2 regions of the Caballeronia sp. INML3B genome follow, and region 2 is predicted to be linked to the other one. Evidence: riboswitches for the same ligand, from Rfam matches in the RefSeq annotation. Region 2 holds a riboswitch; the other holds the start of a gene.
The links. A riboswitch is a leader RNA that binds a small molecule or an ion and turns the genes downstream of it on or off. The one in region 2 is predicted to bind glycine.
Positions count from the first base shown of each region.

Region 1: another riboswitch for glycine. It lies ahead of gcvT (glycine cleavage system aminomethyltransferase GcvT); the one in region 2 lies ahead of NCS58_RS29160 (D-amino acid dehydrogenase).

Region 1 covers NZ_JALQDI010000001.1:24,378-40,107, reverse strand. The annotation lists gene NCS58_RS00180 (GGDEF domain-containing protein) at 1-338, opposite strand, end outside; gene NCS58_RS00175 (aromatic ring-hydroxylating dioxygenase subunit alpha) at 530-1,549, shown strand; tRNA gene NCS58_RS00170 (tRNA-Arg) at 1,620-1,695, opposite strand; gene NCS58_RS00165 (cytochrome c5 family protein) at 2,000-2,914, shown strand; gene NCS58_RS00160 (UvrD-helicase domain-containing protein) at 2,988-5,075, opposite strand; gene NCS58_RS00155 (oxidoreductase) at 5,221-6,267, shown strand; glycine riboswitch at 6,350-6,452, shown strand; glycine riboswitch at 6,463-6,594, shown strand; gene gcvT (glycine cleavage system aminomethyltransferase GcvT) at 6,710-7,834, shown strand; gene gcvH (glycine cleavage system protein GcvH) at 7,896-8,276, shown strand; gene gcvP (aminomethyl-transferring glycine dehydrogenase) at 8,330-11,260, shown strand; gene NCS58_RS00135 (alginate lyase family protein) at 11,385-12,488, shown strand; gene NCS58_RS00130 (L-serine ammonia-lyase) at 12,510-13,898, shown strand; gene flhA (flagellar biosynthesis protein FlhA) at 13,944-15,730, opposite strand, start outside.
Region 2 covers NZ_JALQDI010000073.1:15,466-31,195, reverse strand. The annotation lists gene NCS58_RS29170 (aspartate aminotransferase family protein) at 1-887, shown strand, start outside; gene NCS58_RS29165 (VOC family protein) at 951-1,430, opposite strand; gene NCS58_RS29160 (D-amino acid dehydrogenase) at 1,470-2,744, opposite strand; glycine riboswitch at 2,810-2,914, opposite strand; glycine riboswitch at 2,925-2,998, opposite strand; gene NCS58_RS29155 (cation:proton antiporter) at 3,119-4,372, shown strand; gene NCS58_RS29150 (LuxR C-terminal-related transcriptional regulator) at 4,430-5,248, shown strand; gene NCS58_RS29145 (MFS transporter) at 5,389-6,744, shown strand; gene NCS58_RS29140 (FAD-dependent oxidoreductase) at 6,766-8,472, shown strand; gene NCS58_RS29135 (hypothetical protein) at 8,488-8,667, shown strand; partial or broken gene NCS58_RS29130 (DUF1328 family protein) at 8,728-8,888, opposite strand; gene NCS58_RS29125 (AAA family ATPase) at 9,403-11,322, shown strand; gene NCS58_RS34245 (hypothetical protein) at 11,354-11,479, shown strand; gene NCS58_RS29120 (GlxA family transcriptional regulator) at 11,501-12,493, opposite strand; gene NCS58_RS29115 (class I SAM-dependent methyltransferase) at 13,040-13,807, shown strand; gene NCS58_RS29110 (undecaprenyl-phosphate glucose phosphotransferase) at 13,841-15,217, opposite strand; gene NCS58_RS29105 (mannose-1-phosphate guanylyltransferase/mannose-6-phosphate isomerase) at 15,276-15,730, opposite strand, start outside.

The DNA of each region.
Region 1 (15,730 bases), on a different contig from region 2:
ACCCAGATGAGCGGCAGCGCGATCGCACCGCCCGCCGCGAGCGCGAGCCCGAGCAGGGTTTGATCGGCGATGGTCGTGACGGTGAGACGCTTCTCCGAAGGCGAACTCATGCGGCTCACGATCAGGAGCGTCACCGCGCCGTAAGACACATAGAGCGCGACGAGGCGTGCAACCAGCAGTGCATCGTATGAAGGGCGTAGCCAGGCGAAGACGCCGTAGGCCAGAAGAACCGCCGCTCCCATCCAGACCCGCAGCGTGGCCTGCTCGCGTTCGGGATTCCGGTGTTCGGACCATGCGAAGGCATAAGTCCGGCGTGCCGGTTGATGCGCCTGCTCCATACTGAACCCCTGGATGGTGATTTCTTTCTTTTATCTTGCTGTCATGTACTGCGGCCCCGTCGCGTGGCATCGGCTGGATGGAGTGGCATCGAATTGCGCCGAGCGAGCGATCCGCTATTTTGCAACGTTTTGTGAAGACGCTGTGTTTCGTGTAATAACGGCTTTCGGACTTCTATTTCTGATTCACTGTGATGCGCGACGAATCTCTTTCTCTGGCTGGCGAATGGCTGCCGGTTTGCAATAGCGAAGACGTTCCCGAAGGCGGTGCGCGCGGGTTCGTCGTCGCCGATGAGCGGATCGTCGTGTGGCGTGACAGTGTCGGCGCGGCGCATGTGTGGCGCGATTACTGTCCGCATCGGGGCGCGCAGTTGTCGCTCGGACATGTGATGCGCGATCAGATCGTGTGCCCTTATCACGGCTGGCGTTACGACATCGAAGGGCAGTGTCTGCACATTCCGTCGAATCCGTCGCTGCGTCCTTCGAAGCGTGCCTGCGCGACGACCTTCGTCAGCGAGGAGAAGTACGGCGTCGTGTGGATGTGCTTGAGCGAAGCGGCTTACGCGCTCGATTTCTTTCCCGAAGCCGCGATTCCCGGGGGGCGGCGCATCAATCTCGCGCCGCAGACTGTGAGGTCGTCGGCGCCGCGCGTCGTCGAGAATTTTCTCGATATGGCGCACTTTTCGTTCGTGCATGTGGGGATTCTGGGCGAAGAGACGCATACGGAAGTGCCGGACTATGAAGTCGTGCGGACTTCAGATGGCGGACTCGAAGCGCGGCAGTGTCGATACTGGCAGCCCGCGGGGATTCCGGGGCAGGGCGGCGGCGCGATGATCGACTATGTGTATCGCGTCAAGCGGCCGTTGATCGCGAGTCTCACGAAAATGGCATCGGGCGGGCAGGGCGCGCTGCATATCATGCTGGCGGCGTCGCCGGTGACGCAGACGGAGACGCGCGCGTGGCTCGTGTCGATTCATGAGGACGACACGACGCATTCCGATCAGGCGCTCTACGACTTCAATATGGAGATCCTGATGCAGGACACGCCGATCGTCGAGTCGCAATGGCCTCGGCGTCTGCCGCTCGATCTCGATGCGGAGCTGCATCAGCGGTGTGATCGGATGGCGGTGGCGTATCGGAGGTGGTTGGCGGGGATGGGGTTTGGGTGGGGGACGATGGTGGGCGAATCGGGAGCGTTTTCCGGCGAGCGCTAGTTCAGCCGGGCCGGCGGAATCGCGGACAGAAACAACCAACGAACGACAACCGGATCGAGGGGGAATTCATTGGCGCGCCCGGCTGGGATCGAACCAGCAACCCCTGCCTTCGGAGGGCAGTACTCTATCCATTGAGCTACGGGCGCATCGGAGAAAGGCCTTGCGTGAGGGAGCGCCCGAAAACAAAAGGCGCCTACAAGGCCCATGCGAATCCGAGAGAATACCTGTTTTCCATGACTTCGTCCATCGCACGGGCCTGGACGCATCGCGCGAAGCATCACACGATTCGGGTAAACGCCCGCACCGCCGCCCCGGCCACCTCGCGCCGACAGTTAAGCGTTCCGTCTATAATCGACCGTGCCTTTCCCCAAGGCCCGCGCAAGCGCAATGCGGTAGCTGTCACGCTGTCACTGAACCGACTCACACCAAAAAACGGGAGACGAGACAAGCATGAGCGAAGCACCCCACGGAGCCCCGATCAAGACACCCGGCCAACTCATCGCCGCGGTCATCGCGGGATTCGGCATCCCGGTCGCCATCATCATTCTGCTCGCGGTGTATGTGAACAACTCGACGCGTACCGGCGCGGGCACGGACATCGAGCAGTCGGTGAAGGAGCGCATCGCGCCCGCCGCGCAGGTCGATATCCGCGATGCCAACGCACCGCGCGTCTACAAGACCGGCGAAGAAGTTTTCAAGGCCGTCTGCTCGGCCTGTCACGCAGCGGGCACCGCTGGCGCACCGAAGTTCGGCGATGCCGGCGCGTGGGCCCCGCGCATCGGCGAAGGCTACGACACGCTCCTGCACAACGCGCTCAACGGCAAGGGCGCGATGCCCGCACGCGGCGGCGCCAGCCCCGACGATTACAGCGACTTCGAAATTGCGCGCGCGGTTGTCTATATGGCGAACGGCAGCGGCGGCAAACTGGCCGAACCGGCGCAACCCGCGTCGGGCGCAGCGGCGAGCGCGGGCGCATCAGGTGCGGCAGCGGCTTCGGGCGCGGCGGCTCCGGCGGGAGCGAGCGCGAATGAGAACGCGCAGGCGGCGGCAGCCGTCGCGGCGCTGGCATCGGTGCCGCAGGCTGCATCGGCGGCGCCGGCGGCCGGCGGTCAAAGCGCGGATGCCGCGCAGGCCGGCAAGGCACTCTACGAGCAAGTCTGCCAGGCGTGTCACGCGGCCGGCGTGCTCAACGCGCCGAAGTTCGGCGACAAGGCCGCATGGGCGCCGCGCCTGAAGGAGCCGATGGACACCGTCTATAACTACGCGCTGCACGGCAAAGGCGCGATGCCGCCGAAGGGCGGATCGAACGCGCCGGATGCGGACGTGAAGGCGGCCGTCGATTACATGGTGAACGCGGCGAAGTAACCTTCCCGAGTGCAATGAGAAAAACCCTGCGTCTTGCGGCGCAGGGTTTTTTGTTTGGAGCACGAAGAAGGCATCAAGGTTTCTGCAGCATCGCCTTGAGCATCGCCATACGATCCTTCGGCGACAGCGGCTTTTCCTCGGCGGTCGGTGGCGGCGCATCGTCGAGCAGCATCTCGGGGATGAAGCGCGAGGGCTCGCACACCACCGTCTCCCGCGCGCGCTTTCTCTTCTTGCACCAGTTCAGATGCAGACTGCGCTGCGCGCGCGTGATCGCGACATACATCAGCCGGCGCTCTTCCTCGATGCGCGAATCGTCGATGGGCGCGTCGTCGTCCGAGCTGCCGCGATGCGGCATGATCCCTTCTTCGACGCCCACCAGAAACACGTGCGGATACTCCAGTCCCTTCGACGCATGCACCGTCGACAACCGCACCGCATCCGGATCTTCCTCCTTGCCTTCGAGCATCGACATCAGCGCGACGGTCTGGATCAGGCCGAGCAGGTTCTTGCCTTCATCGGCGAACCCGTCGGCGGTGTCGTAGCCTGTCTGCTCCGTTCCCGGCGCGGCTTCGGGCTTCGTGCCCTTGCGCTTGAGCCATTCGAGAAACTCGAGCACGTTCTGCCATTTCGACTGCGCCTGGCGCTCGTCGTACGCATCGTAGAGATACGACTCGTAGTGGATGGCTTCCATCATGTCGTCGAGCACTTCGGTCGCGGGATCGCGCGCCGCCCGGTCCGACAGCCGGCGAATCCATTCGCAGAAGGTGCGTAGCGGCTCGACCTGCCGCGCAGACAGACGCGCCTCGATGCCGCCCATGAACACCGCCTCGAAGAGCGACACCTTCGCCGCGCCCGCGAACGCGCCGAGCGCTTCGAGCGTGGTATTGCCGACGCCTCGCCGCGGAGTCGTGATCGCGCGAATGAACGCGGGATCGTCGTCGGGATTGGCGATCAGGCGCAGATACGCGATGAGATCCTTGATCTCCGCCTTGTCGAAAAACGACTGCCCGCCCGACAGCACATAAGGAATGCGCTCGCGCCGCAGCACTTGCTCGAAGATGCGCGCCTGAAAATTGCCGCGATAAAGAATCGCGTAGTCGCGGAACTGCGTGCGCCGCTCGAACTTGTGCGCCGAGAGCCGGAACACGACGGATTCCGCCTCGTGCTCCTCGTCGTTGCAGCCGGTGACGGTGATCGTGTCGCCCATGCCGTGCTCGGACCACAGTTTCTTTTCGAACAGCTTCGGATTGTTCGCGATGACATTGTTCGCCGCCGTCAGGATGCGCACCGTCGAGCGATAGTTCTGCTCCAGCTTGACGACGTGCAGCTTCGGAAAATCCTTGCCGAGCTGCGCGAGGTTTTCGAGCGTTGCGCCGCGCCAGCCGTAGATGGCCTGATCGTCGTCGCCGACCGCCGTGAACGCCGCGCGCGGGCCGGCGAGCTGCTTCAGCAATTCGTACTGACAGGCGTTGGTGTCCTGATACTCGTCGATCAGCAGATAACGCAGGCGGTTCTGCCACTTGTCGCGCACCTGCTCGTTCTCGGCGAAAAGCTGCGCGGGACGCAGGATCAGATCGTCGAAATCGAGCGCCTGATACGCGTGCAGCGTCGCCGCATAGCTGCGATACACGATCGCCGCCTGGTGCTCGTCGTCGTTGCTCGCGAGCACGGACGCCTGATCCGGCGACACCATCGCGTTCTTCCACAGCGAGATGATCGACTGGATCTTGCGGATCAGACCCTTGTCGGTCGTGCCGAGTTGTTCCTGGACCATGCCGAAACAGTCGTCCGAATCCATGATCGAGAACTGCGGCTTCAGCCCGACGTGCTCCGCTTCCTGCCGCATGATCTGCACGCCGAGCGAGTGGAAGGTGCAGATCGTCAATTGATTGACGGGAATCTTGCGGCCTTCCTTGCCGGGCGTCGTGAGCGTCTTGCCTTCGAGCAGCTTCGCGGTGCGCTCGCGCATTTCGAGCGCCGCCTTGTTCGTGAACGTGAGCGCGGCGATGTGCTTCGGCTCGAAGCCGCGTCCTTCGATCAGATGCGCGATCTTCTGTGTGATCACGCGCGTCTTGCCGCTGCCCGCGCCGGCGAGCACGAGACAGGGACCATCGAGATAGCGCACGGCTTCGCTTTGCGCGGCGTTGAGACCAGCGGACATCGTATTGGGCTTCTGGAGTTTGGGGCGCGCTTGCTGAAACCCGCGCGCGGAGGAGAGCGCGATGTTAACACGATAGCGGCGGCGCGGTTCCGGCCCTCGTTCGTGCCACAATATCCGATCGAATTTACGACAGGACGATGCCCGCATGAGCACAGCACTGAAAGTCGGCGTGATGGGCTACGGCCTCGCCGGCGCGACATTTCACGCACCCGTCATCGAGCACTGCGGCCGGGCGGAAGTGACGGCCATCGCGACGAGCCAGGCCGAACGCGCGACGGCGGATTATCCGAACGCGCGGATCGTCGCGGACTTCGAGGCGCTGCTCGCCGTCGACGGGCTCGAATGTGTCGTCGTGGCGACGCCGAACGACACGCACTTCGATCTCGCGCATCGCGCGTTGTCGGCGGGCAAGCATGTGGTCGTCGACAAGCCGGTCACGCTTTCCGCGCGCGACGCCCGCACGCTCGCCGATCTCGCGAAACAGAAGGGGCTGCTTTTCGCGCCGTTTCACAACCGCCGCTGGGACGGCGATTTCATGACGGTGCGCGCGCTCGTCGAAAGCGGACGGCTTGGGCGCATCACGCATTACGAATCGCATTTCGACCGTTTTCGCCCGAAAGTGCCGCAGCGCTGGCGCGAGGAAGCGGAGCGCGGCGGCGGCCTGCTGTTCGATCTGGGGCCGCATCTGATCGATCAGGCGCTGACGCTCTTCGGCGCGCCGCAGACGGTGACGGCGTTCGTCAAGGCGCATCGCGATCACGCGCACGCGCCGGATTACGTGCATCTCGTGCTCGGCTACGACGACAAGGAAGTGATCCTGCACGCCAGCGCGCTCGCGGCGCTGGAACCGCCACGTTTCGCGATCCACGGCACGCGGGGCAGCTATGTGAAAAACGGGCTCGATACGCAGGAAGACCAGTTGCGTTCCGGCATGCGGCCCGGCAATCCGGAGTTTGCGAAGAATCCGCCGGGCGTGCTGCGCGAAGTCGATGGCGATCTCGACCTGCGTCATGAATTCGCCACGAAGGACGGCGCGTATATCGAGTTTTATCGCGCGCTGGCGGCGTCGATTCAGGACGGCAAGCCGTTTCCCATTTCGCCGCAGGACGCGGTCGATACGATGACGATCATCGAACTGGCGATTCAGAGTGACCGGGAAGGGCGGCGCGTGCCGTTTCGGCAACTCGCCTGAACATCGTTCAGCGGACGTGTTCGGTGTCCATCGAACGCGCCCGAATCCGTTTGACAAGCCCTATTCGGTCGCGTAAATTCTGCCGCACGCGTCGGGAGAGCGCGTGGTTTCGTTCATGCAGCGAAGACCGCGCCGCCGAAGGGGCATACCCGCAAACTCTCAGGCAAAAGGACCGACGGCGTCGAGGAATTCGTTTCCTCGCACTCTGGAGAGCGGCAGCGGCTTCCTCATGAAGCCAGTTGCCCACCGAAGGGGCGCGCGATGAACCGCAGCACGACCGTGCACGGTTCGCGCAATCTCTCAGGTACCGAGGACAGAGGGGTCACGCATCGCATCCGCTACGGGGCATGAGCCTTGCGCGCTGCTTTCGGCAGCACGAAGAGGCATCGGCCGAGCGAAATGTGCGCGGCGTGGCCTTTTTGTTTCGCGAACCGAGGCCCCGATGACCGAACTTCAACACACGCCCCTGCACGCCGCCCACCTCGCGCTCAACGCGCGCATGGTCGATTTCGGCGGCTGGGACATGCCCGTCAACTACGGTTCGCAGATCGACGAGCATCGCGCCGTGCGCACCGACGCCGGCATGTTCGACGTGTCGCACATGCGCGTCGTCGATTTCGAGGGCGACGCCGTCCGCGAATTCTTCAGGTACGCCATCGCCAATAACGTCGACAAGCTCACGACGCCCGGCCGTGCGCTCTACTCGTGCCTGCTCAACGGCAACGGCGGCGTGATCGACGATCTGATCGTCTACTACTTTTCCGAAACGAGTTTCCGCGTGGTCGTGAACGCGGGGACGGCGGAAAAGGACATCGCCTGGTTCGGCCAGTTGAATGCCGAAGGCGAATTCAATCTTTCCATCACGCCGCGCCGCGATCTCGCGATCATCGCCGTTCAGGGCCCGACCGCGCGCGAAAAGACCTGGCAAGTGCTGCCGGACACGCGCGCGCAAACTCAGGACATCAAGCCATTCAACGCGGCCGTTTTCCCGTCGACGCAATATGGCGAGTTGATGCTCGCGCGCACCGGCTATACCGGCGAGGACGGCTTCGAGATCGTCGTTCCGGCGACACAAGTCGAAGCGTTGTGGAACGCGCTCGCCGCCGTGGGCGTGAAGCCCGCCGGCCTCGGTGCGCGCGACACGCTGCGTCTCGAAGCCGGCATGAACCTGTACGGTCAGGACATGGACGAGACGGTTTCGCCGCTCGACGCCGGCCTCGCATGGACCGTGGATCTGAAAACGCAGCGCGATTTCGTTGGCCGCAGCGCGCTCGAGGCGCACGGCTCCAAGGCCAATTTCGTCGGGCTCGTGCTGATCAAGGAAAACGGCAAGGCGGGCGGCGTGCTGCGCGCCCATCAGAAAGTCGTCACGCCGCACGGCGACGGCGAGATCACGAGCGGCACCTTTTCGCCGTCGATGCAGGAATCCATCGCCTTCGCGCGCGTGCCGGCGGCTGTCGCCGTCGGAGACACGGTGCAGGTCGTCATCCGCGACAAGCAACTTCCGGCGCGCGTGGTAAAACTTCCGTTCGTGCGCAACGGCAAGGTTCTCGTCGAGCTGTCGTAACGCCGTCGCGCCCGTTTCCTCGAATCAAGAACCTCACGAAAGCACACGCAAGGAGCATCCAATGAGCATCCCGGCCGATCTGAAATACACCGAATCGCACGAATGGGTCCGCACCGAATCCGATGGCACGCTGACCGTCGGCATCACCGATCACGCGCAGGAAGCGCTCGGTGACATCGTCTTCGTCGAGCTGCCCGCGGCGGGCAAGACCGTGACCGCGGGCGATGCGATCGCCGTCATCGAATCGGTGAAAGCGGCATCGGACATCTACGCGCCGGTCTCGGGCGAAATCGTCGCATCGAACGACGCGCTCACGTCGGCGCCCGATCAGGTGAACGGCGCGCCGTACGAAAGCTGGCTCTTCAAGATCAAGCCGGCGGGCGACGCCGGCCTGGACAAGCTGCTCGACGCCGAAGGCTACGGCAAGTCGATCGGCGAATAACTCATCTCAATGACGATTGCGGCTCAACGGTGAGCCGCATCGCAGGAACTCACATGAAGCTCGAACACCCGGATCGCCTGATGAACCGCACTTCCCTGTCACTCGCCGCGCTCGAATGCCACGACGCATTCGCCGAGCGGCACATCGGCCCCGATGAAGCGGACCAGCGCGCGATGCTCGAAGCGCTCGGTTTCGCGTCGCGTGCGGCCTTCATCGACGCGGTGATTCCTGAATCGATCCGCCGCAAGGAAACGCTGCCGCTCGGCGCGTTCACGCAGCCGAAGAGCGAAGCGGAAGCGCTCGCGTCGCTGCGCCGGCTGGCGGACGAGAATCTGGTGTTTCGAACCTACATCGGCCAGGGTTATTACGGCACGCACACGCCGGCGGTGATCCTGCGCAACGTGCTCGAAAATCCGGCGTGGTACACGGCTTACACGCCGTATCAGCCGGAGATTTCGCAAGGCCGTCTGGAAGCGCTGCTCAATTTCCAGCAGATGGTGATGGACCTGACCGGCCTTGCGATGGCGAACGCCTCGCTGCTCGACGAAGCAACGGCCGCAGCCGAAGCGATGACGCTGCTGCAACGCGTCGGCAAGCCGAAATCGAACGTGTTCTACGTCGCCGATGACGTGCTGCCGCAGACCATCGAAGTGGTGAAGACGCGCGCGAAGCCCGCGGGCATCGAAGTGAAGGTCGGCCCGGCCGCGGATGCTGCGAGCGCGAACGCGTTCGGCGTGCTGCTGCAATACCCCGGCGCGAATGGCGATGTGCGCGACTATCGCGCGCTCGCGGAAGCAATCCACGCGGCGGGCGGCCATGTCGTCGCGGCGGCGGATCTGCTCGCGCTGACGCTCATCACGCCGCCGGGCGAATGGGGCGCGGATGTCGCAATCGGCAATACGCAGCGTTTCGGCGTGCCGGTCGGCTTCGGCGGGCCGCATGCGGCGTACATGGCCGTGCGCGACGAATTCAAGCGCCAGATGCCGGGGCGTCTCGTCGGCGTGACCGTCGATGCGCAAGGCAATTCCGCGCTGCGCCTCGCGCTGCAAACGCGTGAACAGCACATTCGCCGCGAAAAGGCGACGTCGAACGTCTGCACGGCGCAAGCGCTGCTCGCGATCATGGCCAGCATGTATGCCGTCTATCATGGCCCGCGCGGCCTGAAGACGATCGCGTTGCGCGTGAACCGCGTGGCGTCCATTTTTGCGGCCGGCGTGAAGAAGCTCGGCTATGCGATCGCCAACGACACGTTCTTCGACACGATCACGATCGACAGCGGCGCGAGCACGACCGCGCTGCATCAGGCTGCGTACGCCGCGCATATCAACCTGCGCCACGTGAGCGCGACGCAAGTCGGCGTATCGCTCGATGAAACCACCACGCGCGACGACCTGCTCAAGCTCTTCGCGCTGTTCGCCGAAGTCGCGGGCAAGACCGAAACGTTCGATATCGACGCGCTCGATCAGGCCGCAGCCGATCCGCTGCCGGCGCAACTACATCGCACGAGCGCGTACCTCACGCATCCGGTCTTCAATCGCCATCACTCCGAACACGAAATGCTGCGCTATCTGCGCAGCCTCGCCGACAAGGATCTCGCGCTCGACCGCACGATGATCCCGCTCGGCTCCTGCACGATGAAGCTCAACGCGACATCCGAAATGCTGCCCGTCACGTGGCCCGAGTTCGCGCAGATTCACCCGTTTGCGCCCGGCGAGCAAACGGTCGGCTATCGCACGATGATCGATCAGCTCGAACAGATGCTCGTCGCGTGCACGGGTTACGCGGCTGTTTCGCTGCAGCCGAACGCCGGCTCGCAAGGCGAATACGCGGGGCTGCTCATCATCCACGCGTATCACGAATCGCGCGGCGAAGGGCATCGCAATGTGTGCCTGATTCCGGCGTCCGCGCACGGCACGAATCCGGCGTCGGCGCAGATGGCGGGCATGCAGGTCGTCGTCGTCGCGTGCGATTCGAACGGCAACGTCGATATCGAAGATCTGAAGGCGAAGGCCGAAAAGCATTCAGCGAATCTCGCGTCGATCATGATCACGTATCCGTCGACGCACGGCGTATTCGAGCGCAACGTCCGCGAGATTTGCGACATCGTGCATTCGCACGGCGGCCAGGTGTATGTCGACGGCGCGAACATGAACGCCATGGTCGGCCTGTGCGCGCCTGGCCAGTTCGGCGGCGACGTGTCGCACCTGAACCTGCACAAGACGTTCTGCATTCCGCACGGCGGCGGCGGGCCGGGTGTCGGTCCGGTTGCAGTCGGCGCGCATCTGGCGAAGTTCCTGCCGAATCAGGCATCCACGGGTTACAAGCGCGACGACGCGGGCATCGGCGCGGTGTCGTCGGCGCCTTACGGCTCGGCCGCGATCTTGCCGATCTCGTGGATGTACATCGCGATGATGGGCGCGCAAGGTCTCACTGCCGCCACCGAAAGCGCGATCCTCGCGGCGAACTATGTCGCCAAGCGTCTCGCGCCGCACTATCCGGTGCTGTACAGCGGCGCGGGCGGACTCGTCGCGCACGAGTGCATTCTCGACGTTCGGCCGATCAAGGAATCGAGCGGCATCTCGGTGGAAGACGTGGCGAAGCGCCTGATCGACTACGGCTTCCACGCGCCGACGATGAGCTTCCCCGTGCCCGGCACGCTGATGGTCGAGCCGACGGAATCGGAATCGAAGGAAGAGCTCGACCGCTTCATCGACGCGATGATCGCGATCCGCGAGGAAATCCGTGCGGTGGAAGAAGGCCGCGCCGATCGCGAGGACAACGTGCTGAAGAACGCGCCGCACACGGCGACGGTCGTCGCGGCGGATGACTGGACGCACACGTACACGCGCGAGGCGGCGGCGTATCCGGTGAAGTCTCTGGTGGCGCGCAAGTACTGGTCGCCGGTCGGACGCGCGGATAACGCGTATGGCGATCGCAATCTGATGTGCTCGTGCGTGCCCGTATCGGAGTACGCGGACGAGTAAGGCATCGCGAAGGACCTGAGAGGGCGCCGCCCGGAAGCGTAAAGCATTGTCGGGCGGTTTTGCGGCGCGTTCCAGAACAGCTAACATCTCACCCCGGACCAAAAAGCCAAACCAGGGAGTTCACATGGCGTTCAAGGTGCGAGAGGTGAAAGGGACGATCCGCGCGCGCGCGGCGCGAGCGATGCTCGGCGCGCTGCTCGTCGCCGCGTCGTCCGCGCAGGCCGCGATGAATTTCTGCGCCGCGCCCGCGATGCAGACGAGCGAACGCACCAATGCCGATCCCGGTGTGAAGGCGCTGGTGAAGATGGTGCAATCGCACGTGAACGATCAGCCGAAGGCGCGCGCGAAGCTGCACACCGAAGGCACGCTGCCGCACGAGGGCATCTACGACGAGAGCGTCGAAGCGGAGAAAGACCTCGGCCTCATGCGCGATGCCGCACTCGCGTGGCGCGCGACCGGCGACGAGCGCTATCTGCGGCTCGTCGACCGCTTCCTGTTCGCGTGGACGACGACCTATCAGCCGAGCTTCAATCCGATCGACGAGACGAACTTCGAATCGTTGATCCTGGCGTACGACCTCACGGCGAGCGCCTTGCCGGTCAAGACGCGCAACGCGGCGAACGCGTTCATCACGAAAATGGTGAACGGCTACATCGCCGACATGGACAAGCAGCCCCGGCCGCTCACCGGCAATTACCGGAACAACTGGCAGAGCCATCGCGTGAAGCTGGTGGCGATGGGCGCGTTCACCATCGACGACCGCAAGCTCATCAATGCGGCGCAGCGGCTTTTCGTCGAGCATATCGGCGACAACATCGCGCCGGACGGATCGACGGTCGATTTCGCCGAACGCGATGCGCTTCGCTACGTGACGTACGATCTTCAGCCGCTCGTGACGGCGGCGCTCGCCGCGCGGCGGCACAACCGCAACTGGCTGCCGGAGCGCGCGCAGTCGGGCGCGACGCTCGCCGAGGCGCTCAACTGGCTCACGCCCTACGCGCTCGGCACGAAGACGCACGATGAATTCGTGAAGTCGTCCGTGCCGTTCGACGCCAAGCGTCGCGAGGCGGGCTTGCCGGGTTTCTCGGGTCAGTGGGATCCGAAGAACGCGGCGGAACTCTTTCATCTGGCGGCGCGGCTTGACGGCCGCTACGCGCCGGTCGCGCTGCGGCTTGCACCGACCCCGCCCGCCTGGCTCGCGGTGTGTCTGCCGCTGCCGGCGCGCTAACTCTTACACGCAGGAGCAGTCATGGCAGTCAGCGTATTCGACCTCTTCAAAGTCGGCATCGGACCTTCGAGCTCGCACACTGTCGGACCGATGCGCGCAGCATTAATGTTCGCGCAGGGGCTCGAGCGCGACGGGCTGCTGGAACCGACCGCATCGGTGAAATGCGAGTTGTACGGCTCGCTCGGCGCGACGGGCAAGGGCCACGGCACGGACCGCGGCGTGATGCTCGGCCTGATGGGGGATGCGCCCGATACCGTCGATGCTTCGAGCATCGTTCCGCGACTCGAAGCGGTGCGTGCGTCGAAGACGCTCGCGTTGCTCAACAAGCGCAAGATTCCGTTCACGATCAAGGAAAACATCGCGTTCTATCGGCAGGCGCTGCCGGAGCATCCGAACGGCATGAAGCTCTACGCGTTCGATGCGGACGGCGCGTTGCTGCGCGAAGCGACGTACCTGTCGGTGGGCGGCGGATTCGTCGTGACGGCAGGCGCGGCGAACACGGCGGTGCTGACGGCGCACGAGCAGTTGCCGTATCCGTTCCATACCGGCGACGAGCTGATGAAGATGTGCGCTGAATCGGGCAAGTCGATCGCGCAGTTGATGTGGGAAAACGAGCGCGTCTGGCGCAGCGAGGACGAGATTCGCACGGGCCTTTTGCGCATCTGGGACGTGATGCAGGATTGCGTCGCGCGCGGCTGCGGTATCGGCAATCCGGATGCGGAAGGGCACTTGCCGGGACCGTTTCAGGTGAAGCGGCGCGCGCCGCAGTTGTACAAGGCGCTGGCGGGCAAACCGGAGCAGGCCTTGCGCGATCCGCTTTCGATGATCGACTGGATCAATCTCTACGCGATCGCGGTGAATGAAGAGAATGCGATCGGCGGGCGCGTCGTCACGGCGCCGACCAATGGCGCGGCGGGGATCATTCCTGCGGTGCTGCATTACTACGACCGGTTCGTGCCGGGGTCGAACACGCAGGGCGTCATCGATTTTCTGCTGACGGCGGCCGCGATCGGCATTCTGTACAAGATGAATGCTTCCATCTCCGGCGCGGAAGTCGGATGTCAGGGGGAAGTCGGCGTCGCCTGTTCGATGGCGGCGGGCGCGTTGGCCGCGGTGCAAGGTGGAACACCGGCGCAGGTGGAGAACGCAGCCGAGATCGGGATGGAGCATAACCTCGGGCTGACGTGCGATCCGGTCGGCGGGATGGTGCAGATTCCGTGCATCGAGCGCAATGCGATGGGTTCCGTGAAAGCCGTCAACGCCGCGCGCATGGCGATGCGCGGGGACGGGTCGCATTACGTTTCGCTCGATTCGGTCATCAAGACGATGCGGGAGACCGGCGCGGATATGAAGACCAAATACAAGGAAACTTCGCGCGGTGGGTTGGCGGTGAATATTGTGGAGTGTTGAGCAAAAGCGTGGACGGCCTGTCCACGCTCACAGCGAGACGCAAGCTCACGCCCCAATCAAATTCACCACCTTCACATTCCTGGTATCCGGCACTTCCGCATAAGACAGCACCTTCAACTGCGGCAGGCTCCTGCGCAGAAACCTCGCCAGCATCGCGCGCAGCGAGTGCTGCACGAGCAACACCGGCGGCAATCCCAGATTCTGCTGACGCATGATCGCGTTCTGCGTCGAGTTCATCAGCGTCTGTGCGAGGCCCGGCTCGAGCCCGGGATTGGTCCCCGTCGACAAAGCCTGCGACAACACCCGTTCCAGCGTCGGATCGAGGCCCATCACCTGTAGATCGTCGGTGCCCGGATACCACTGCTGCGTGATCGCGCGGCCGAGCGCGAGACGGACCGCCGCCGTGAGATCGTATGGATCGGACATGCGCGGCGCATGCTCCTGCAACGCGTCCAGGATCGTGCGCATGTCGCGGATCGGCACACTTTCGTCGAGCAGATTCTGCAACACCTTCTGCAGCGTCGTGAGCGACAGCACCTTCGGCACCAGATCGTCCGTGAGCGGCGGCGTGTCCTTGCCGATGCGCTCCAGCAGCGCCTGCACTTCCTGTCGCCCGAGCAACTCGGCCGCATGCGTTACCACGAGATGATTCAAATGCGTCGCGACGACCGTGCTCGCATCGACGACCGTGTAGCCGTACACCTGCGCCTGCTCGCGCAGATTCGTGTCGATCCACACCGCCGGCAGGCCGAATGCCGGATCCTGCGTCTGCGCGCCCGGCAGGGCAGCCGATACCTGACCCGGATTGATCGCGAGCCACTGGCCCGGGAAGGCTTCGCCAACACCGACCTCGACGCCCTTCAGCGCAATGCGATAGCCATTCGGCCGAAGTTCGAGATTGTCGCGAATGTGAATGACCGGCGGCAGAAAGCCGATTTCCTGCGCGAACTTCTTGCGAATTCCCTTGATACGCTTGAGCAACTCGCCGTCGCTGTTGCGATCGACGAGCGGAATCAGCCGATACCCCACTTCCAGCCCGAGCGGATCGATGAGCGATACATCCTCCCAGCTCGCCTCCGCATTCTCCGCCGACGCGGCTGCGGCGCTTGCCGCGAGCGGCGTGACATCGGTGACGGCGCTCGCTTTCTTCTTCGCCTCGGCGCGCTTGTTCATCGAGCGCGCGGCGTAGATGAGACCGCCGCCGAGCAGCATGAACGCGAAGTGCGGCATGCCCGGAATCAATCCCATGACGCCGATGATCACGCCCGTGATCATCAGCACGCGCGGATTCTGGAACAACTGGCCGGTAAGCTGCGTGCCGATGTCCTCTTCTGTCGCGACACGCGACACGATCACGCCCGCCGCCGTCGAGATGATGAGCGACGGAATCTGCGCGACGAGGCCGTCGCCGATGGTCAGCAGCGTGTAGTTGGTCGCCGCGTGCGCGAAGTCCATGTCGTGCTGAAGCATGCCGACGATCAGCCCGCCCACCACGTTGATCACCATGATCAGAAGACCGGCGATCGCATCGCCGCGCACGAACTTGCTCGCACCATCCATCGAGCCGTAGAACTCGGCTTCCTGCGCCACGCCTTGCCGGCGCTTCTTCGCGGTTTCCTCGTTGATGAGGCCTGCGTTCAGGTCGGCGTCGATGGCCATCTGCTTGCCGGGCATCGCGTCGAGGGTGAAGCGCGCGCCCACTTCCGCGATACGCCCCGCGCCCTTCGTGATCACCATGAAGTTGATGATCATCAGGATCACGAACACGACGATACCGACCGCGAAGTTTCCGCCGACGAGAAAGTGCCCGAACGATTCGATCACCTGGCCCG
Region 2 (15,730 bases):
ACGGCATGACGGGCCATGCCGCGTCGGCCACGTACAGCGCCGGGCGCAAGGGCGTCGGTCCGGCGGCGGTCGGCTCGTTTGCGATTCCCGCGCCGTTTCCGTATCGCCCGCGCTTCGAGCGCAACGGTCACTACGACTGGCTCGCGGAACTCGACTACGCGTTCGATCTCGTCGATCGTCAGTCGAGCGGCAATCTCGCGGCGTTCATTGCGGAGCCGATCCTGAGCTCGGGCGGCATCATCGAATTGCCGGAAGGCTACATGGCGGCGCTGAAGCGCAAGTGCGAGGCGCGCGGCATGCTGCTGATTCTCGATGAAGCGCAAACCGGCATCGGCCGCACGGGCACGATGTTCGCGTGCCAGCGCGACGGCGTCACGCCCGACATCCTCACACTATCGAAAACGCTGGGCGCGGGTTTGCCGCTCGCGGCCACCATCACTTCGGCGGCGATCGAAGAAAGAGCGCACGAACTCGGCTATCTGTTTTACACGACGCACGTGTCCGATCCGCTGCCGGCTGCCGTCGGCTTGCGCGTGCTGGACGTGGTCGAGCGCGATGGGCTCGTCGCGCGCGCGAACGTGATGAGCGCGCGGCTCAGACGCGGGCTGCTCGATCTGATGGAGCGCTTCGACTGCATCGGCGATGTGCGCGGACGCGGTCTGCTGCTGGGTGTGGAGATCGTCAGGGATCGCCGCACGAAGGAGCCCGCCGATGGACTCGGCGCGAAGATCACGCGCGAGTGCATGAAGCTCGGGTTGAGCATGAACATCGTGCAGTTGCCTGGCATGGGCGGGGTGTTTCGTATCGCGCCGCCGCTTACCGTGAGCGAGGAAGAGATCGATCTCGGGATTGATTTGCTCGGCAAGGCTATCGAGCGTTCGCTGTAGGTTTTGCCGGATCCCGGCGAAAGCCCGATTAACAAAAGCTCCAAGCACGCCCTGGACGTAGCGTCAACGATGCGCGCCCGCCGCCGCGCGCTCGATCGCGGCGATATCGATCTTCTTCATCGTCATCATCGCGTCCATCGCGCGTCGCGCGGCTTCGCGATCGGGGCCGCTGAAAATCTCGAGCATCCGCTTCGGCGTGATCTGCCATGAAAAACCCCAGCGATCCTTGCACCAGCCGCACCGACTTTCCTCGCCCCCATTGCCGACGATCGCGTTCCAGTAGCGATCGGTCTCTTCCGCGCTGCCGGTATGCACCATGAAGCTCACCGCTTCGTTCGGCTTGAAGTTCGGGCCGCCGTTCAGTCCGAGGAAGCGCTGGCCGAGCACGGTGAACTCGACGGTCAACTCCGGCCCCTGCCCCACGCCCGGCTTCGCGGACGCATGGCCCGCGCCGACGCGGCTATCGGGAAAGGTGGCGGCGTAGAACTCCGCCGCTTCACGGGCATTACCGTCGAACCAAAGGCAATTGACGAGTTCGGCCATTTCGCGCTCCTTCGGACAGTGAACAGTGCGCCGACGATATCACGCCGGCGTATCCATCCTCACCCGCGACGACGCGCCAACGTGCACGCGCTTCGAAGGCAAACGCTGCAACACCGCCTCCGCAACGATCTCCGCCGTCGCGGCCGACAAGGTCCAGCCGAGATGCCCGTGCCCGGTGTTATAGAACACGCCCGGACGCCTGCCCTGCCCGACTTTCGGCAGCATGCCGGGCAACATCGGGCGCAGGCCGCTCCACGGAATCACGCGCGCGGTCGACACATCGGGGAAATGACGCCGCGTCCATTCGACGAGCGGCGCGATGCGGTCCGCGCGGATATCGCGATTGAAGCCGTTCAGCTCCGCCGTGCCCGCGACGCGGAAACGGTCCGCGCCGAGCCGGCTCGTGACGATTTTCGCGCGGTCGTCGAGCAGGCTGACCCACGGCGCGCGATCGCGGCTCTTCGCATCGTCGAGACAGACGGTGATCGAATAGCCCTTGACCGGATAGACGTTGAGATGATCGCCCGCCATCGATGCAAACGCCCGGCTGCCCACGCCCGCGCAGATCACGATGCCATCGAACTGGAGCGCCTGCGCCTCGCCCGCATGCTCGACGGTCAGCGTGAGCCGCCCCGCCTGTTCGTCGATGGATGTCACCGACGTGTCGTAGCGGAACTCGACGCCGTGCCGCGCGCATGCATCGGCGAGTCCGCGCGTGAACTTGTGGATGTCGCCGGTGGAATCCGACGGCGTGAAGAAGCCGCCATGAAACGAGCCGCGCAAGGCCGGTTCGATCGATGCGATCTCTTCCGGCGCGACCGGGTGACGGTCGAGGCCCGCATCGCGCAGGATTTCGTTGACCCTCGATGCGGCGTCGAACTCCTTGCGGGTCGCGTAGAAATGCAGAATGCCGCGCCGTTCGAGATCGAAATCGATGTTCTCGTCCCGCGCGATGCGAAACAGATGCTCGCGCGCCGCGATCGCAAGGCGCACCGTCTCGGCGGCATTCGCACGATAGTTCGGAATCTGACGCAGGAACTCGCCGATCCAGCTGTACTTGTGCCAGCCCGGCCGCGGATTCATCAGGAGGGGCGCGTCGCGCGTGAACATCCACTTGAGCCCTTTCAGCACGGTGGAACGGCTATTCCACACTTCGGCGTTGCTCGCCGAGAGTTGCCCGCCATTGGCGAAGGACGTTTCCATCGCCGCATAGCGATGACGCTCGAGAACGGTGACGCGAAAGCCGCGCTGCGCAAGGGCGTAAGCGGTCGTGACGCCGGTGATCCCGGCGCCGATGATGGCGATTCGTGACATGACATGATCCAGATTGATTGAGCATCGCCGGCTTTGGCCACATGCCGCAGCCGGCACCGATGCCCCATCTGTCCATGTACCTGAGAGTTTCGCCCGCGGGCCGCCCGACATTCGCGTCGGCAGCCGGGGCTCCCCTTCGGTGGGCGCGTTCAGGCGCCGCTCTCCAGATGTTCCGGCGCGCACGGTCCTTTTGCCTGAGAGTTTCCGGGGCGGTTGCTCCGTCGGCGTCGTCGCGGGGGACGAGCTCTTCCGTGGCGCGTTGTCGAACTTTTTGACAATACCGGTACAAAACTGACGTGGCAAGCCCCCGTCACGTTGACAGACCGCCGCGCTCGCCGTCAGACTCCCGTCGTTCGTTCTTTCGCAGCTCAAAAATGCCGTCTTCCCAATTGTCCGTCTACTTTTTCGCGCAGGCCGCGGTGATCGTGCTCGCGAGCCAGCTTGTCGGCAGGCTTGCGCAGCGCGTCGGCCAGCCGCAAGTGGTCGGTGAAATGATCGCGGGCGTGCTGCTCGGGCCGTCGCTCTTCGGAATGCTTCTCCCGCACTGGCAGCAGGCGCTCTTTCCCAAGCCGACGATGGGCATGCTCTACGTCGCGGCGCAGCTCGGCGTCGGGCTCTACATGTTCCTCGTCGGCACGGAGTTTCGCGCGGACCATTTCCGCGCCCGCGCAAGAAGCGCGATGAGCGTGTCGCTTGCCGGCATCGTGGCGCCGTTCGCGCTCGCGTTCGCGCTCACGCCGTGGCTGCACACGATCCCCGGTCTCTTCGCGGAGAAGGTGCGGCTCTACGAGGCGTCGCTCTTCCTCGGCGCGGCGATCGCGATCACCGCGTTTCCGATGCTCGCGCGCATCATCCACGAACGGGGGCTTGCCGGCACATCGCTCGGCACGCTCGCGCTGACCGCGGGCGCATTCGACGACGCCGCCGCGTGGTGCATCCTCGCGATCGTGCTCGCGAGCTTCGGCGGCTCGTGGATGGGCGCCTACGCGGCGATCGGCGGCGGCGCGGCCTTCGCGCTCTTCATGATCTTCGCCGGCGGGAAGCTGCTGCGCCGGCTCGCGGCCGGATTGAATCCGCACGCACCGCTGCCCACGAGCGTGCTCGCCACCGTGATGGTGCTGTTCTCGCTCTGCGCATTCGCGATGGACGCAATCGGCATCCATGCCGTGTTCGGCGGCTTCCTGCTCGGCGTGGCGCTGCCGCGCGGCCCGCTGACGGAAAAGCTGCGCGACATGCTGCAGCCCTTCGTCGTCGTGTTTCTGTTGCCGATGTTCTTCACCTACTCGGGCCTCAACACGCGGCTCGACATGCTGATGGACCCGGCCATCATGCTTGCGGCCGTCGTCATCCTGCTCGCGTCGTTCGGCGGCAAGGGCATCGCATGCTGGGCGGCCGCGCGCGCCAATGGCGAGCCTTCCGGCGACGCAATGGCGATCGGCGCGCTGATGAATGCGCGCGGTTTGATGGAACTGATCATCATCAACATCGGACTCGCGGCGGGCGTGATCCTGCCCGGACTGTTTTCGATCCTCGTGCTGATGGCCGTGCTCAGCACGCTGATGGCCACGCCGCTCTTCAACTGGATCGTGCGCCGCAATGCGGCGCTGCGCTCGGCTATCGCGCGCTAGCGGGCGGGAGCGCGGGCTTAGAATAGCGGGACCCACACGTATCTCGTTCAGCCCATCATGCGCTCCTGGCGACTCGACCGCGTCTCATCGAACGGGCAGCTCGATCTCAGCCGCGCGACCGGGCTCGTGTCGTCGATCGGCAGCGAGGATTCCAACGCGCTCGCCGCCGAAGTGCTGAAGCTGCTCGGCGACGTCGCCGCGATTTCGCAGTGCACGATCTTCGCGTATGAATTCGGCAACCGGCCGCGCACGGTGTCGGTGGCGGATCATCGCGGCGGGCGTTTCCTGCGCGATGTCGCCGACACCTACGCGTGCCATTTCTACGCGCTCGACGGCAATCAGAAGATCGTTTCCTCGGCGCGCAACGACAAGCCCGGCTCCATGCTCGTGCTGCATCGGCAGACGAGCGAGGACATCGCGCACGAGGCGTATCGCGCGGCGTGCTATCACCAGCCGAACGTGTCGGACCGCGTGTCGCTGCTCGTGCAGCCGAGCGCGGATCTGTGGCTCTCCGTGAACCTGTATCGCGACACGCGCTTCGGCAACTACCATCCGCGCGAGATCGCGTTGATCGAAGCGATGGCGCCGCTCATCGCGCACGCGGCGAAACATCATTACGCGATCTGCGGGCAGCGCGACATGCCGATCTCGCATCTGATGCTCGCGCGCGTGCGCGGCCTGTGCCCGGAGTTGTCGAAGCGCGAGCTCGACGTGCTGACCGGCGTGCTCGAAGGCCGCACCGCGCAGGAAATCGGCGATGCGATGGGCATCAAGGCGACGAGCGTCGTCACATATCAGAAGCGTGCATACCGCAGGCTCGGCATTTCGAGCCAGCGGCAACTGTTCGCGCTGTGCATCGGGCCGGGCAAGGTCTGACGATTCCCCTGCGTAAGTGTTTTCCCCGGGCCGCTGACGGCCTCGCGCTGTACCCAAATTGAGGACAAGCGGCACGATTGCGCGCTTCATACTCCGACGCATCAGATGTCCGACAGAGCGACACGACCGGAGACGACAGCATGGAAACCACGAGCGCAAGCGGCGCATTAAACGCGACGCAACGCACATCGAACCCGCACACGCAGGAGCCGCCCGTCATCGCGAAAGTTTCGCGGCATCTGCTGTGGTTCCTTTTCGTGCTGTTCTTCTTTTCGTTTCTGGACCGCATCAACATCGGCTTCGCCGGCCTGACGATGATGAAGGACCTCGGCCTCACCAGCACGCAATTCGGCCTTGCGACGACGCTCTTCTATGTCGCGTACATCGCGTGCGGCATTCCGAGCAACATCGTGCTCGCGCGTATCGGCGCGCGCCGCTGGATCGGCACGATCATGGTCGCGTGGGGCCTCGCGTCGACGGCCACGATGTTCGCGACGAGCCCCGCGTCGCTCTATGTATTGCGCGTGCTGGTCGGCGTGACGGAGGCGGGTTTCCTGCCCGGCATCCTGCTTTATCTCACGTACTGGTTTCCCGGCGCATACCGTGCGCGCGCCAATGCGCTTTTCATGATCGCGATGCCCGTGACCGCGGCCGTCGGCTCGGCGCTTTCAGGCTTCATTCTCGGGCTCGACGGCACGCTCGGCCTGAAGGGCTGGCAGTGGCTCTTCCTGCTGGAAGGCTTGCCGTCGGCAGTGCTCGGCCTCGTCGTCTATCGCTATCTCGACGACAACCCCGGCAACGCGCGCTGGCTCGATACCGACGAAAAGCGCGCGCTTGCCGACACGCTCGCATCTGACCATTCCGGCGACGCGAGCGCTCCGGCGCAGCATGCACGCGGCACGAGCATCGTGGCGGAACTGCTTTCGCCGACCGTGGTGAAATTCGCGATCGCGTACTTCTGCCTCGTGAACACGCTCGCGATGGTCGCCGTATGGACGCCGCTCATCGTCAAGAGCTTCAGCGCCGATGCGAGCAATCGCACGATCGGCCTCCTCGCGGCGATTCCGCAGGTCTGCACGATCGTCGCGATGATCGTCTGGGGCCGCCGCTCGGATCGCAAGCAGGAGCGCAAATGGCACCTGATGCTGCCGATGCTCTTCTCCGCCGCGGGCTGGCTCTGCACCGCATGCTCGACGAACCCCGCGCTGCGCATGCTTGGCGTATGCCTCGCGTCGGCGGGCTCATACACGGCGATGTCGATCTTCTGGACCACGCCCGATCACGCACTGAGCTTCAGGGCGCGCGCCATCGGCATCGCGGTCATCAATGCGACGGGCAACATCAGCTCGGCGCTCAATCCGCTGATTGTCGGCTGGCTGAAGGACGCGACGCACAGCTTCACGTCGGGGCTGATCTATTCGGCGGTGTTGCTCGCAATCGGCGCGGTCATCGTCATGATGTTGCCGATCAGGCAAAACGCAGCGCAAGCCGTTTGAGGAACACGCAAGGAGCACTCGATGAACAAGCCATTCAAGCCGTATCCGTTCACGGCGAAAAAGTATGCGGCGCGCGTTCCGGCGCTGGAACAAGGCGTCGAAGTGAAGCGTCATGACGTGACGATCGTCGGCGGCGGTCCGGTCGGACTCGCGGTCGCGCTCGGGCTCGCGAATCATGGCGTGCGCTCGGTGCTGATCGAAGCGGACGATTCGGTCTGTCACGGCAGCCGCGCGATCTGCATCTCGCGGCGCAGCCTGGAAATCATCGAACGCCTGGGCGCGCTCGGCGGCTTTCTGAAAACGGGCCTGCCGTGGACGGGCGGCCGAAGCTTCTATCGCGACACGGAAGTGCTGCATTTCACGATGCCGCAGGACGAAAACCAGAAGCTGCCGCCAATGGTCAATCTCGCGCAGTATCACATCGAACAGTTTCTGCTCGATGCCGCCGAGAAGCGCGCCGACCTCATCGATATTCGCTGGCAAACGCGCGTGAAATCGATCGACGCGCGCGACGATGGCGCGACGCTGCAACTCACGACACCCGAAGGCGATTACGCGCTCGAAACCGGCTGGGTCGTCGCGAGCGACGGCGGCCGCAGCACGATACGCGAAGCGCTCGGTCTTCAGCTCGAAGGAACGAGCTACGAAGGGCGTTATGTGATCGTCGATATCGAACTGGAGAGCGAGCGGCCGACAGAGCGGCTCGCGTACTTCGACCCATCGTCGAATCCGGGCTCGACCGTGCTCGTGCACCAACAGCCCCACAACGTATGGCGCATCGACTATCAATTACGCGACGGCGAGGATGCCGACGAAGCCGTGAAGCCCGATAACGTCATGCCGCGCGTGCAAAGCCTGCTCGACATGATGGGCGAAACGGGCGCCTGGTCGCCGATCTGGATCACGATCTACAAGGCCAATGCGTTGACGCTCGAACGCTATCGCCACCGGCGCGTGATGTTCGCGGGCGATGCCGCGCATCTCGTGCCGATCTTCGGCGTGCGCGGCGCGAACTCCGGTATCGACGATGCCGACAACATCGCGTGGAAACTCGCGTTCGTCGTGAAGGGACTTGCCTCCGATACGCTGCTCGACAGCTATTCCGACGAACGCGTCGCCGCCACGCACGAGAATCTGAGCTACGGCACGAAGAGCACTGAGTTCATGGCACCGCCTTCGTTCGCCTTCGATCTCATGCGCACGGCCGTATTGAGTCTCGCGGCGAAACATCCCGAAGTGCGTTCGCTGATCAATCCGCGCCAGACGTCCGCGATCACGTACGCGGCCTCGCCCTTGAACGTCGTCGATCGCGATGCATTCGCATCGGGTCCTGTTCCCGGCGCGGTGCTGACCGAGTATCCGGTGACGATCGTCGAGGCCGGGCACGGACGCGAAGCGCATCTGACCGATCTCGCCGGCCCGAGCTTCACCGCGCTGTGCTTTACCGACGATGGCATGCTGCCCGCCGCGTTCGCGACGTTGGCGCACGCGTTGCGCTCGCGCGGATTGCCGTTCAAGGCGGTGCCGTTGAGCGCGCATTTGCATCCGCGCACGCAGGGCGTGCATGCATGGGATCACACGGGACGCATCTTCGAGCGATACGACGCCCGGCCCGGCGCGGTGTATGTGCTCAGGCCCGATGGCCATGTGCTCGGCCGCTGGCGCGATGCGCAACCCGGCGATATCGACGCGGCGATTGCACGCGCGCTGTGCGCATCAACCGATTGAACGATGGAGAACATCATGAACGATGCACAACTCGACGCTGTCTACACGCGCCTGTGCAAGACGATGACGCAACTCGGCGAAGCGAAGACGTCGCTGTTTCTCGCGCGCTTTGCATTGCTTGCAATCGGCGAGATGGACGATGCGAACGTGTCGCTCAGGTTGATCGATGAAGCGAGCGACGGTATCGCGAGTTGATTCGGGAAGAGAAGGCGTCGTGCCGGCCAGCCGCAACACGACGCCTTCGTCAGGAGGCCGTCAACGTCGCATGAGCCCCATCACCAGCGTCACGAGGAATATGACAAGGAATATGAAGAAAAGGATCTTCGCGATGCTCGCTGCGCCCGCCGCGATGCCGCCGAACCCGAGGGCGGCGCGATGATCGCCACGATGAAAAAGACCAATGCGTAATACAACATGATGTTATGTCCCTCCGGTTCAGTATCCGCCGCGCGCCCCATGGTCGCGGACAGTGGACCACTCCAAGCAAGCAGTATTCCTTACCGGATGGAGCAGAGTTTTTTCCCGTGATATCCTTGGCTCCGTCCTGCATACGCCATCAAACCTGCATCACGCCGCGAGCGCGGATCATCCGCTTTTTACACGGTCGTCAAGAACACTCGTCACCTGCCGTTAATTAAAAAAAGGGACTAGAAGCTGAAACGACGTGTTTCGACGCTCGCTCGCGCTGTTCCGCGTTATCGAATGGTCATGCGATTTGGGCACCATTCCAGCGGAGCACTTCCCGATAAAAGGGCCATGCTCGCATGGTTGACGATCTGCGGATCAAGGTCGATCGCCTCGCCATCTTGTGCACAAGACATACGCGGCGGGCATCCCACCACCGAGAAATGAAAGAGACACGTCCCGAGGCCATTTCCTCCGACGATAGATTGAAGGGTGCCGCTCATTCGGCCCCATTGGGAAAGATTGATGAAACCGGCAAGGAATTCGCTGCGGTCACGCGTTGGCCGATATATCGCGTATGGTTTGATCGCGGCCGCGCTCGTAGCGGGCGTGAGCTTTCTGCATTGGCGCCACGAGTCACGGACCGCGCAGTCGCAGTCCGCGGCACTCGCGGGCGTCGCGAGCCAGATGCGCCATGACGCGTCGGCCTGGACGCATCGGGAAAAGGATGCATCGGAAATGCTGACCGATATCCGCGACAGGAACGTCGCCACGATCGGCGTCAGTCCGGATGCGATCCTCGTCTCCACGCTCAAGGGCGAGAAATACTACGTGGCCGACCATAACGGCGCGTTCTCCAATGCACTCCTGCTCGGAGACATGAAGCCGGGCGCGAGTTCGCCCTATCAGCTCGTCTGGCTGCCCGACGCCGACGTGCGAACGGGCGTGGCGCGCTGGAGCGAGATGTTTGATCGCTCGCGCGACATCCTGAGCCTCATGTTGCCGCTGCTGATGCTCGGCGGCCTCCTATGGTTCATGCGCCGCGAGATGCGCGGCGGCGCGCAGTTGCTCGGCGAGTCGCCGACGCTGCGTTTCGACGACGTCATCGGGGCGGGCGAAGCGAAGGCCGCGCTCACCGATGTCCGCGCGTGGCTGACCGAGCCTGCACAATTTACCGGCATGGGCGTGCGTGCGCCGTGCGGCATTCTGATGACGGGCGGCCCCGGCGTCGGCAAGACGCGGCTTGCGCAGGCGCTCGCGGGCGAATGCGGCGCGAACTTCATCGCGATCACGGGCAGTTACTTCAGCGCGAAGTATTACGGCGTGGGCATTCAAAAGGTGAAGCATCTGTTCGAACTCGCGCGCAAAAACGCGCCGACCGTGATCTTCATCGATGAAGCCGACGGCCTCGGCAAGCGCACTGATACCGGCGGCGGCCCGGTCGAAGCGGAGAGCAACCGCATCATCAATCAACTGCTCGCGGAGATGGACGGTTTCGCATCGAACGAAGGCGTGATCATCGTCGCTGCAACGAATCATCCGGACAATCTCGACGAAGCGCTGCGGCGCCCCGGCCGTTTCGATCGCACGGTGCAGGTGCGGCTGCCGAGCCTCGACGATCGCGCCGAGATCCTGCGTTTCTATGCGGCCAATTTGAAGAAGAAGAACGACGACATCGACTTCGAACAACTCGCGCGTCTGACGACGGGCCTGTCGCCGGCCACGCTGTCGATGATCGTCAATCAGGCGGGACTCGTCGCGCGCAAGGCCGGCGAACGCGAAGTGGCCGCGAAGCATTTCCTCGAAGCCATCAAGATCGCGCGCATCGGCGATGTCAACGGCGCGGAGCGCGCGCTGTCCGACGACGAACGCACGCGCATCGCGGTGCATGAAGCGGGTCACGGACTCGTTGCGGCGCTGCTCGGCACGGGCATGCTCGAAGAAGTGACGATCCTGCCGCGCGGCGGCGCTTTGGGCGTCGCTCTCATCACGAAGATGCAGGACAAGCATCTGTACCGTGAGACCGAACTGCGCAACGAGATTCAGGTGCTGCTCGGCGGACGCAATGCTGAACTGCTAATGTTCGACGAAGCGTCGAGCGGCGCGGCATCGGATCTTCAGGAAGCGTCGCGCATCAGTCTCGACATGGTGTCGAAATTCGGCTTCAACGAGGATGGCAACCTGTTCAGCCTCGCAGCACTTCCGCAGCAGTATGCGGGCTTGCAACTGAAGAATTCCATCGGACACGCGAACGCCTTGCTGCACGACCTGAGCGATGAATGCTTCGCGCTGCTGCGGGCGAACGAGTCGGTGTTGCGCGCGATCGCCGATCAACTGCTCGAGTCGGAGACCGTGCCGGGCGAGACGGTTTATCGGCTGATCCGCGAGCACGCTGCCGCTGTGGAGCATGTGCAAGCGGCGGTCGACGAAGTGCTGGCCGCCTGAGCGGTTCGCACCGCAAACCAAGAGCGTGGACATGTCCGCCTATCGCGCGAAAGATCCCGAGGGGCACATCTGGACCTTCGGCGTCACCGTGCAGCGCATGAAGCCCGAGCAATGGGACGAGGCGAGCGGCCTGAAAACGCGCATGCGCCTCGACTGATCCGCATCGTCGTACCGAAGGTCAGACCGCGTCGCCGCTTTTTCTTCGATACCGGTACTCGGTCGGGGACATCGAAAACTGCTTCCTGAATACCTTGGAGAATCGCTCGCCATTCGTGAGCCCCGTCCTGCGCGCGATCTTGTCGATGGGCAGATCGCTCTTGGCCAGCAACTCGCAACTGAGATTGAGGCGGGCGCGCAAGAGATACTGCGATGGCGTCAGACCCATCTCGCGCTTGAACAAACGCAGAAAGTTGCGCTCGCTCATCGCCACGGTCCGCGCGGCGTCGCCCACTGAAATCGGACGGCCGCAATTGCGTTCGAGCCAGCGCGCGGATTCCTGTGCCTTCTCCGCCAGCGTCGTCGTGGCGATGGTGCTCAGCATGATCGGCAGGTGCTGGTCATGCGACGACGCGAGCCGGTCCGCCACCGCTGTCGCAATGTCGTAGCCGAGATCGCGCTTGACGAGCGTGAGCGCGTTGATCAGCGCATCGCCGCGTTCGGTCGTTGCCAGGCCTTTCGACGGGCCGCTGTTCCATATCCCGCGCTCCACCGAAGCCCATGCGCTGCGCGAAATGTCCGCCGCTGCGAGCAGCACATCACCGTTGCTGAGCGCGCTGACTACGACGCTTTGCGAGCATGCAATGCGCAGTAGCTCGATGAGCGTTTCGTCCGCGGCGGCGCGCGTCACGCCCGGACCGCCCGCGATAAACAGCGCGTCGAAACTCTGGAATCTCTGGCCGCCCAGCCGCTCGGTCCACACGCAAACCGACGACGAACACGCGATCGCGCCGCCGCGTGCCGAAACGAGCCGGACGCTGTAATCGATGTGATTGCCCGAACCGGGAGACTGAAGCTCGGTCGCGATATGAAATGCCTCGGCGAGCGTTCCCGCACCGAGCAGCGAAAAACCGTCATACAACAGAATGCCCATGCGCTTCGTTACTTTCTCATCAGACAAGCAATACACCTTGCTGATATCTGCATCGCCGAAGGTTATGGCTTGAGAAGACATGTCGATCTCCCTGATTTCGGTTGCAGATTCGATTCGTTCGCTGCGGTGCGAAGGCCACCCTTATTCCGTATACTTTCGTGATCGTAGTGGCCAATTCGCTCCATTCTTTTCGCCGTGGCGGGCGAAAGCATGGTTTTGGCCGAGAAATGCCGCACCCGACAATTCGACATCGGCCGCCGGCGATTTCGCTATCCGATGGAAGCTGGCGAAGCGCCGAATCGCGAAGTTGACTTCGGACTCCGTATCTGTCTGTCTCCGGAGAATGCAGGTATCGAAAGCGTCGTCCTGACTGAGAAGCGGTTTAATCGATTGCGGGGCGTCGATGATGAGCAGAGTCCGCATTTTTATTCGGCCAACGCCTGGTCGAAACCCGCCTCGGCGACCGGCGCAAGGACCCGGCCAACACCTTGCCGAAATCCGTCACTCATGCGGCCGTGCACCGCATGGTGACTACCCTCTGTCAAGACCGGCCAGCTGACGAGGCTGACGAGTCGATAGCGCAAGCCGAGGCGGGTTGGCACCACGACGATTCATGGAGTCGCTCACATGAGTTTCAGCAAGCGATACTCGCAATACTACGATCTTTTCTATCACGAGAAAAACTACAAGGAAGAGGCGGCGTTCGTCACTGGCCTGCTCAGCCGCTATGGAATCGTTGGCGGCAATCTGATGGATCTCGGTTGCGGGACCGGTCGTCACGCGGTGGAACTGGCGGCTACGGGCTTCTTCGTTTCAGGTGTCGACATGAACGCGGATATGCTTGCCCGGGCCGATGCCCGACGCATCGCGCTGCCCGGCGCCGTCGCGAAGCGACTGAAGTTCCAGCAAGGCGACGCACGTACCGTCCGCACCGAAGAGATCTATAACGCCGTCGTCTCTTTGTTTCGTGTCGCAAGCTATCAGACGACCAACGCGGACTTCATGGCGATGTGCCACACCGCCGCGACGCACCTGCCGCGCTCCGGCCTGTTCCTGTTCGACTGCTGGTACGGACCCGCTGTGCTTGCCGATCCGCCCAAGGTCCGCGTCAAGCGCGCGACCAGCGACGACACCGCCGTGATCCGCATCGCCGAGCCCTTGATGCGTCCGCATGACAACACCTTCGCGGTCAATTACACCATCATGATGACGGACTGGAAAACGCAGTGCGTCGAGACCGTGCTCGAAACGCACGTCATGCGCTACATGTTCAAGCCCGAAGTGGAACTGATGCTGGATCTGAGCGGCTTCGAAGTGCTGGACAGCGTGAGGTGGATGGGCGGCGAGCTGACCGCCGCCGATCGGTCCGCGACGTTCGTCGCCCGAAAAAGATGACGTGAAGCGTCGCGCGACGATCCGCCAGGCCTGTCAGTAAGCGTTCACGCCGCGCAGTCCCTTGAAGACCGTTGCAGCGATGATCCGCATATCCAGCCCGAACGACCAGTTCCCCAGATAGTACAAATCGTGCGCGACACGCGCCTCCATCTTTTCGATACGGTCGGTTTCGCCGCGCAGGCCGTTGACCTGCGCCCAGCCGGTGATTCCCGGCTTGATCCGGTAACGATGGATATAGCCGGACACCACCTTCTGATACAGATCGTCATGCTCGATCGCGTGGGGACGCGGCCCCACGACGGACATATCTCCGCGCAGAACATTGAAGAACTGCGGCAGTTCGTCGAGGCTCGTGCGCCGCAAAAAAGCACCGACCGGCGTCACGCGCGGATCGTTACGCGTGGCCTGACTGAGCACGCCGGCCTGCTCGCTATGCAGGCGCATCGACCGAAACTTGTAGATCGTGAAGACGCGCCCGTCCGCGCCCTTGCGTCGCTGTCTGAAGAACACGGGACCGCGTGAGCTGAGCTTCACCGCAATGGCGATGCCGACGAGCAGCGGCGCCACCGCGCAGAGCGCGGCAAGCGCGAACAGCCGGTCGAATATTTCCTTCTGCAGCACCGCCCTCTGCGAGAGCGGCGAGGCAAGGAGATTGATCGCAGGAACGCCCAGTAACTCGGACACGCCGCTCTCAAAGAGCGCGAGGCTGCGCACGTCGGGGATAAAGCGCACGTTGACGAGATCATCGCGGAACTCGTTCACGAAGCGCAGGATCACGCGCTCCTGCGATAGCGGTAACGCAAGCCATACTTCATGTGCGCTGTGTTCGCGGACGTGCGCGACGAACGTATCGAAATCGTCGAAGACAGGTGCGCGGGATGTGATCGACACCTCGGGAGAGGCATTGAACACCGCGATCGTGCGAAAGCCGGAATGGCTCGCCTCCTCGATCTTCTTCGTGACCGATTCGCAATGCTTGCCGCAGCCGACGACCGCCACGTGGTGATAGTTCATGCCCGCCTGACGCATATGGGCGAGCACCGCATGCGTGACGAAGCGGCCCGCGATCATCAACCCGCCCGACATTGCGGTCCAGTAAGCGAACCAGAGGCGCGACACTTGATCGAGCCGGTGCAGCGAGAACATCAGTACGAGCGCGCAGGCCTGCACGACGAGCCAGACGAGCGACACTCGGCTCGCCAGCACGAGCTTGCTGCGCCCGCGCCACGATTCGTACACGCCGAAGCTCGGGAACAAGGTAAGCGAAAACGCAGCGGAAAACGCGGCGAACGGCATGTAATAGTCGGGACCGCCGATGTGATCGAACCTGATCCGCGACGCGATCGCTGCGCCGAAAACCACCATGCCGACATCGAACAGCCGGGCTAGCAATCCCTGTATATCGCGCATGAGAAACCCCAAGCCTGAGATGCGATGCCTTGTTCTTGACGCACCGGGTGGCGCGCGCTCAGATGCGGCCGTAGCAATCGTCCAGCCGCACGATATCGTCCTCGCCGAGATAGGAGCCCGATTGCACCTCGATGATTTCGAGTTGCACCTTGCCCGGATTCTCCAGTCGATGCCGCACGCCGAGCGGAATGAACGTCGACTCGTTTTCTGAAAGCAGGAATTGGTCCTCGCCACGCGTGACGAGCGCCGTGCCGCTCACCACGACCCAATGCTCCGCGCGATGATGATGCATCTGCAACGACAGTCGCGCGCCGGGCGCCACCACGATGCGTTTCACCTGGAAGCGTTCGCCATGCTCGATCGAATCGTAAAAGCCCCAGGGACGCCGCACCTTCCGATGCGCCTCGGCTTCGGGCGCGTGCTGCTCCCGTATGCGCGCCACGAGCCGCTTGATGTCCTGCGCATGGGATCGGTCGGCGACGAGCACGGCGTCGTCGGTATCGACGACCACGA